One region of the Herminiimonas sp. NPDC097707 genome, then DNA from elsewhere that is predicted to be linked to it. Evidence: predicted binding sites of a transcription regulator. Region 1 holds the regulator's gene; the other holds the start of a gene.
What was found. The regulator FliA, encoded in region 1, starts transcription of late flagellar genes. The targets are predictions, from matches to a motif close to CTAAAGTTTNNNNNNNNNNNGCCGNTA.
Positions count from the first base shown of each region.

Region 2: the regulator FliA is predicted to act here: its motif matches at 1,959-1,985, upstream of flgK (flagellar hook-associated protein FlgK).

Region 1 is NZ_JBIWCI010000001.1:718,233-722,447, reverse strand. Features, by position in the region: gene motD (flagellar motor protein MotD) at 1-445, opposite strand, end outside; gene ACIQW9_RS03425 (flagellar motor protein) at 483-1,223, opposite strand; gene ACIQW9_RS03420 (RNA polymerase sigma factor FliA) at 1,205-1,936, opposite strand; gene ACIQW9_RS03415 (MinD/ParA family protein) at 1,940-2,755, opposite strand; gene flhF (flagellar biosynthesis protein FlhF) at 2,748-4,019, opposite strand; gene flhA (flagellar biosynthesis protein FlhA) at 4,016-4,215, opposite strand, start outside.
Region 2 is NZ_JBIWCI010000001.1:1,261,266-1,265,480, reverse strand. Features, by position in the region: gene ACIQW9_RS06055 (flagellar basal body P-ring protein FlgI) at 1-929, shown strand, start outside; gene flgJ (flagellar assembly peptidoglycan hydrolase FlgJ) at 950-1,903, shown strand; gene flgK (flagellar hook-associated protein FlgK) at 2,014-3,966, shown strand; gene flgL (flagellar hook-associated protein FlgL) at 3,978-4,215, shown strand, end outside.

The DNA.
Region 1 (4,215 bases):
TGAGCTTGGCTTCGCCGGGTGCAAACAGCACGCTGGCATTGATTTCGACGCTGACGCCACGATTGGTTTGTGTCACGCGCACTTTGCCTTCCCTGATCAGCGGCGCCATCGCCTTCAGGATATCGCGTGCGATATTGGTCATGCGGGCTTTTTCGCGTTTGGTGGCGGCATCATTGGCGCGCTGCGATTGCGATTGTACCGGCATGGGCAGCGGTAATATGGGCGCGCTCGATTCAACCGGATCTTTCAGCGCCGGCGCTTTGGGCGTGATGCCGCTGAATGCAATGCCGAGCGAGTTGGACAGGATGCGGTATTTACCTTCGTTGACCGAAGAAATTGCATACATGACGACGAAAAAGGCAAACAGCAAGGTAATGAAGTCGGCATAAGACACCAGCCAACGCTCATGATTTTCGTGTTCTTCTTCGTGTTTTCTACGCGCCATGTGTGCTCAGTCTGCCGATGATGGAAGCAAAGTTGCCTTACATCAGATAGATATTCATCCGCTCTTCGATCAAGCGTGGATTGTCACCAGCGGCAATGCCGGCAAATGCATCGGCCAGCATTTCATGCTTGAAGACATCGCGATTGACGATGGCCTTGAGTTTGCTGGAAATCGGCAGGAACACCAGATTGGCAAAACCGACACCGTAAATCGTCGCCACGAAAGCCACGGCGATACCGCTACCAAGACGGGACGGATCCGACAGGTTTTCCATCACATGGATCAAACCCAGAACGGCGCCCAGAATGCCGATGGTAGGTGCGTAACCGCCGGCTGCTTCCCATATCTTGATCGACAGGCGTTGCTGCGTTTCATACGCGCCGATTTCCATATCCAGCACTTCGCGCAATTTATGCGGATCGACACCGTCGACAATCAGACGCAAACCGTGTGCGACGAATGGATCGTGGACATCCTTGATCATGCGCTCCAGACTCAGCAAGCCTTCACGGCGCGCCACTGTGCTCCAGTTGGTGACGTCATGCATCAGGCTCGCGTAATTATCGTCCTGCGGCATAAAAACGCGGCCGGCCATTTTCAGACCGGTCGCAAAGTTGTGCCAGCCGCTTTGCAGCAGCACCGCACCTATCGTGCCGACAATGACGATAATGAAGGCCGCCGGCTGTACCAGAGAGCCGAGTTTTCCGCCTTCCAGCATTTGCCCGGCAAGTATGCCGCCGAGCGCAAGCACGATACCAATTAAGCTACCCCAGTCCACGCCTTCTCCCTCAAGTTTGCACGCATCCTGGCGATGGCCTGGCTATGTAGTTGAGACACACGGGATTCGGTTACGCCCATGACGGCGCCGATTTCCTTCAGATTCATTTCCTGTTCGTAGTACAGACTCATCAGGATTTTTTCGCGCTCCGGCAAGGCTTCGATAGCAGCGATCACCGCTGAGCGGAAACCGGTATTCATCAAATTCTGCAAGGGATCGGGCGATTCGTCCGTGCAATAGCGATCGAGGAAATGCTCGTTGTCTTCGCTATCGTGAAAATCTTCGTAATAGACCAGTTGGTGGCCGCCGCCATCGCTGAGCAAATCCTGATAATCGGCCAGCGATAACTTGAGCTGCTTGGCGACTTCACTTTCATTCGGTGGGCGACCCAGCTTTTGCTGCAAGCTGTTCATCGCCACCTCGATCTTGCGCATGTTTTGACGCATGCTGCGCGGCATCCAGTCGCTGCTGCGCAATTCGTCCAGCATGGCGCCGCGTATGCGTTGCACTGCGTAGGTTTCAAATTGCGCGCCATGCGTTTCTTCGTAGCGGCCGACTGCATCGAGCAGCCCTATCATGCCGGCCTGAATCAGATCGTCGACTTCCACGCTGGGCGGCAACTTGGCTTTCATCTGATGCGCCAGTTTCTTGACCAGCGGCGCATGTTGGCTTACCAGGTGGTCCCTATCCGATCTTCCATCTGCCGTGTACATTGCTCAGGCCCCGAACTTGGCGCCATGGGCGGATAATGCAAAACGTTCTGCAAGACGACGAAATGCCACCGAGGCGCCTGCCATCGGGAAGGCGTCAATCACTGCGCGTCCCAGGCGTGCGGCGCGTGTCAGGTGATCGTCGGACGGTATCGAGCCGATGAACTGCAGCTGCACGGCCAGATAGCGGCTGGCTGCCTGCGCCATGTTTTGATAGACGATGTGTGCTTCGCGTTCATCGGCATCAGTGACCAGAATACCGAATGGCCGGCGCCCCAGTTGCGCGTTGAGACGCTTGATCAGCGAGTACGCTTCCTTGATCGATGCGGCAGCCGGAGAAACCTGCACCACGATATCGCCGCTCGCCATACCGGGAATCGGAAAATTGTCATTCTTATCCAGCTCGGCATCCACCACCAGCACATCGGACTGTGCTGCCAGCACGCCGAATGCATTGGACAGGCGACGCAACTGATCTGCATCGCGGCTGGCGGCATGGATTGAACCACTGGTCAGCGAAGCAAGGCCAAAACCCTGCGGCATGGACTGCACGACCTGATTCAAGGCACGCTGCTGACGTGCCACATCCAGCAGGGTCGCTTGCATATCGACACCCATGCGGCGCGTGATGCCGGCTGTCGATGCGCAGGCATCCAGCAGCACGACATCGCTGCCGCCGGAAGCAAGAGAGGCGCTCAAATTGACCAGCATTGCACTTTTATCGGCAACCGAAGTGGCGGACAAAAAAGTAAAAATGCGCGGCTTCGGTCCGGCCAGCATGCGCCGCAAACCTTCTGCCTGATCACATTCAAAACTAGCCAAGAATCACCTCACGCAGACTTTTATCGTTCATTGCTTTTGCTGTATTTGCCATTACCAAAGGAATTTCCGCATCATTGAACTGGAATGGCGCTGTCTCACGTTTGAGTTTGAATGCACGGTCGACCAGATATTGCTGGTTCGCGACATGCAGGTCTTCCGGCACGCGCTGTCCATTCGCCACGTAGTATAAGTTTAATTTCTGTCTGATGACTACATCTAGTGCACTACCTATGGTTGCAGCTTCATCAAGTTTGGTCAATATGCAACCGGCCAAGCCATCGCCCATGTAGGAACGCACAACTTCATTGAGCGTTTCTCCGGTCGAGGTGGCGTTCAGGCACAACAGACGTTTGACCTGGCTGCCTGCGCCCGTCAACATTGAGATCTGTTCTGCCACCATTTTGTCACGCTGACTGACGCCGACCGTATCGATCAATATCGTATGCTTGCCCTTGAGCTCATCGAGTGCGATGCGCAGGTCGGCTTCATCTTTCACCGAATGCACCATCACGCCGAGAATCTTGCCGTAGATGCGCAACTGCTCGTAGCCGCCGATACGATAACCGTCAGTCGTGATCAAGGCCAGTTTTCCCGGACCGTGACGCATCACGCAACGCGCCGCCAGTTTCGCGGTAGTCGTGGTTTTGCCGACACCGGTTGGACCGACCAGAGCGTAGACGCCGCCTTTTTCCAGGATTTCGTTTTCATTGCCGATAGTCGCCAGATTGCGCGTCAGGATCGCCTTGATCCAATCCATGCCACTCTGCTTGCTGGCGCCGGCCGGCATTCTTTCAGTCAGATAACGCGCCAGACTGGCGCTGAATCCGGCTGCCAGCATTTCACGCAATACGCCGGATTTGGCCGGCTCGCGTTTGTGCTGGTCGGTCCATGCCAGTTCAGCCAATTGCATTTCCAGCATGCCACGCATGGAACGGATTTCACTCATCACACTGTGCAGTTCGGCGCTGTTGATTTCGCTGGCTGCTGCTTGCAGCGGTGCGCTGGAGGCAATGGCTAACGGTGCCGGCTGTGCAGCCTGCTGCGTTTGATACTTGGGCGCCAGAGCTGCCAGCGTGGTTTCCGAAATCGTTTTCTCAACCATCGGCTCAGCCAGCGATGCCATATCTTCTCCAGCCAGCGCCAGAATCTCAACCCCGCCTTCGACTGCGCGATTGGAAAGAATCACGGCATCGGGACCCAGCGCTTCACGCACCAGGCTCCATGCGCCGCGCGACGTGCTTGCCGTAAATTTTCTTACATTCATACCTGGCCTCCAACTAAGCTAGTAACTCTAATCGTTTTTGAATCGGGCACTTCTGCGTGCGAAAGAACTTTCAACTGCGGCAATGCACGGCGCAGGAAACGCGCCAGCAGTGCCCTTAACTGTGCCGGCACCAGCAGTACCGGCGTCAATCCCATTTGCTCCTGTTGACGCGTCGCCGCTTCGGCTTGCGCGGCGA
Region 2 (4,215 bases), 540 kb from region 1:
CGTTTACGGTGCAAAGCGTAATCACTATGATGCAGCAAATGGGCATCAACCTGCCGCAAGGCACCAATCTGCAATTGAAGAACGTGGCCGCAGTCATGGTGACGTCGTCGCTGCCGGCATTTGCACAACCGGGTCAGACGTTGGACATTACCGTGTCGTCGATGGGGAATGCAAAAAGCCTGCGCGGCGGCACCTTGCTGATGACGCCGTTAAAAGGTGCAGACGGCCAGATTTACGGTATGGCGCAGGGTAACGTCGTGGTGGGGGGCGCAGGTGCGGCAGCCAACGGCAGCAAGGCGCAGATTAATCATTTGAGTGTGGGCCGGATTTCTGCAGGCGCCACGGTAGAGCGCGCGGTAGCGACGACGTTGGGTCAGGGCGACGTGATTTTCCTGGAACTGAAAGAAAGTGATTTTTCCACCGCCAGCCGCGTGGTCGATGCAGTCAATGCGCGCTTCGGCCCGCAAACGGCAGCGGCACAGGATGGTCGCGTCATTCGTGTGCGCGCTCCGGCGAGCAACGACGAGCGCGTCAGTTTCCTCGGTGCACTGGAAAGCATCAATGTGACGCCGGCGCAGGTCAGCGCCAAGGTCATCATGAATGCACGTACCGGCTCGGTCGTAATGAATCAGGCAGTGACGCTGGATGCCTGCGCGGTTTCGCACGGCAATCTGTCGGTCACGATCAATACTCAGCCTGTCATCAGCCAGCCGGCGCCGTTTTCCGGTGGGCAGACCGTGGTGGCGCAACAATCGCAAATTGAAATCAGCAAGGAGCCGGGTAAAGTCATCCTGCTGAAAAATTCCACTTCGCTGGCAGATGTCGTGAAAGCCCTGAATTCGATAGGCGCGACGCCACAGGATTTGCTGGCCATCCTGCAAGCGATGAAAGCCTCCGGTTCGCTGCGCGCAGAACTGGAAATCATTTAATTACAGATGATTAATTACGCATGATCACGCCTGCTGACAACTCGAACAGTTCGCTCGCGATCGATGCCAAGGGCATCGAATCGCTGAAGCAGTCAGCGCGCCAGAATTCGCCTGATTCGCTGAAGGCTGCAGCCAAGCAGTTCGAAGCGCTGTTCATGAACATGATCATGAAAAGCATGCGCGAAGCTACGCCGCAGGAAGGCGTGTTCGATAACCAGCAGACCAAGATGTATACGTCGATGCTGGATCAGCAAATGAGTCAGAGCATGGCCAACAAGGGCATAGGACTGGCCGAAGTGCTGATACGCCAGTTGAGCGTCAACAATGCGGTGGCCGATACTGCCGCGATGAGCGATGAGCCCAGCAGCGCAACGGGCGGCAATGAAATCGGTTTGATGCAGGCAGTGCAGATCCGTGATATCTACGGCAAGCATTCAAAACTGGCGGCGGCCTACGAGGGAGACGATGTCACCGTGGCTGCAGCCGAAATGGCAGTCTCGACTTCTGGGCAGCCTGCGCATGTGCAGGCCTTCCAGAACAAATTGAATGCGCACGCAGAAGAAGCCAGCAAAACCACAGGTATTCCAGCCAAATTCATGCTGGGCCAGGCCGCGCTGGAAAGCGGCTGGGGCAAGCATGTGATGCGCACCGCAGATGGCGGCAGCAGTCACAATCTGTTCGGCATCAAGGCGACCGGCGGCTGGAAAGGCAAGACCGTGGATGCCGTGACAACGGAATACGTCAACGGCGCACCGCAAAAACGGGTGGAAAAATTCCGTGCCTACGATTCCTATGCAGACTCGTTTCGCGATTACGCGAAGCTGCTGAAGAATAATCCGCGTTATGAAAAGGTGCTGGCCAATGCCAGTGATGTTCAAGGTTTTGCACAAGGTTTGCAGCGTGCCGGTTATGCAACTGACCCCAACTATGCGGCAAAACTCACGCACATCATCAACAAGAATCTATCGGCTTGAGCAGTGTTTCCGGCATGCAGGAAAGCGCATGTTATCTAAGTTTTAAGTAGCTCCGCTCAAGTTTTCCATCGTCATGCCGTACACATCGATATAGCGTTTAAAGAAAAACCATGGCCAATATTCTCAGCATCGCCCAGAGTGGCCTCGCCGCAGCACAGGCGGGACTTGCCACTACCGGACACAATATCGCCAATCAGGCGACGCCGGGTTACAGCCGGCAATTGGTGATTCAGGCATCGGTGGGTGGGCAGAACTTCGGCTACGGTTTTATCGGCAACGGTACCAACGTGCAAACCATACAGCGGGTGTACAACGAGTTTCTCGGCTCGCAGGCAATTGCAGGCCAGGGCACGGCCAGCCAGTTGGCCACGTATTACGCGCAAATCAACAAGATCAATAACATGATCGCCGACCCGACCACTGGCCTGACGCCGGTGTTGGCTGATTTCTTTAAAGGTGTGCAAGATCTGGTGGCAAATCCGGCTGCAGCGCCATCGCGCCAGGCCATGTTGTCAGGTGCGGAATCACTTGCCGCGCGCTTCCAAAGCATGGCTGGACAATTGCAAGGCATGCAAGACGGTGTCAACAATGAAATCAGTTCGGCCGTAACGACTATCAATGCCTACGCCAAGCAAGTCGCCCAGTTGAACGAGGCGATTTCCAAGGCGCAGAATGGCACCGGGCAAGCGCCTAATGACCTACTCGATCAACGCGATCTGATCGTTTCCGAATTGGCCAAGCAAACCAAGGTGACGGTGCTTAAGCAGGACAGTGGTTACGGTATCTTCATAGGCAACGGCCAGCCGCTGGTGATAGGACACAGTGCACGGGAACTGATGACCGTGACCTCGCCTACCGATCCGAAACGCCTGCAAGTTGCCTACATTGATAATGGCAATACTGTCATCCTGCCGGAAAGCTCTTTAATCGGTGGCAATCTGGGCGGTTTGTTCAAGTATCGCAGTGAGACACTGGATACGATGCAGAATTCGCTGGGCCGGATTGCAATCGGCCTGGCTTCCACCTTCAATGCGCAGCACAAACTGGGGCAGGATCAGAATGGCGCGCTGGGGGGCGATTTTTTCAGTGTGGCCCAGCCGCTTATTAATCCGAGTGAAAATAATTCACCCGGATCGGGGATAGCTGCGACCATCAGTAACGTCGATGCATTGACGACCAACGATTATCGCGTGTCTTACGACGGCACCAATTACAAGGTGACGCGCCTGCCGGATAACACTTCCACAAACTTTGCAGATGCAGATCTACCGATAGAGATGGATGGCGTGACCTTTTCGCTGACAGGTGCGCTGGCTGCAGGCGACGAATTCATAGTAAAACCGACCGTCAATGGTGCTTCGAGTCTGAGTGTATTGATCAAGGATGTAGCAGCGATTGCCGCCGGCACACCGATTCGCACTACTGCACCAGCAAGCAATATCGGCAACGGAGCGATCAGTGCTGGCAAGATCAATGCCGCTTTTACTGCAGCCACTGTCAGTACACCGGTTACGCTGACCTATGACGCGACCACCGGAACCCTGAGCGGTTTTCCGGAAGGCATGGATGTGACGGTGACCATCAATGGCGTGTCGACTCCCGTCCCGGCCGCCACGCCTCCTGATCTGACAACAATCGCTTTTACCGCCGGTGCAACCATCTCCTTCGGTGGTGCGGAAGTTCAGATTAGTGGCACTCCTGGCGAAGGCGACAAGTTCACCATCAGCGCCAATGCTAACGGTGTTGGTGACAATCGCAATATGCTGGCGCTCGGTGAATTGCAAACCAAGAAGGTCCTGCAGGATGGCAAGGCTAGTTATAACGACGCCTATAGCCAAGTGGTGAGTCTGATTGGCAATAAAACACGCGAGATGCAAAGCAATAGCCTGGCCGAGGCCACCTTGCTGAAACAAATACAGACGGCCCAGCAATCAGAGTCGGGTGTGAATCTGGATGAAGAAGCGACCAATCTTTTGCGTTATCAGCAGGCCTATCAGGCTTCCGGCAGGGTAATGCAGGCAGTCAGCGACATGTTCGATGTCCTGATCTCCATAGCTCGATAGAGGTAAAGACCATGCGTATCAGCACCAATATGATATTTGAAATGGGCTCCAGGCAGATGAGCGAGCTGCAGGCTGCGATGGCCAGAACGCAGCAGCAGGTGGCCAGCGGTCGTCGCATCTTGTCGCCGGCAGATGACCCGGTTGCTGCAGCAACGGCTTTGGGTGTCAATCAAGCCATATCGATTAACGATCAGTTTTCAATTAATCGCCAGAATGTAAAAAGCGCCTTGTCACAGGAAGAAAGCGTTT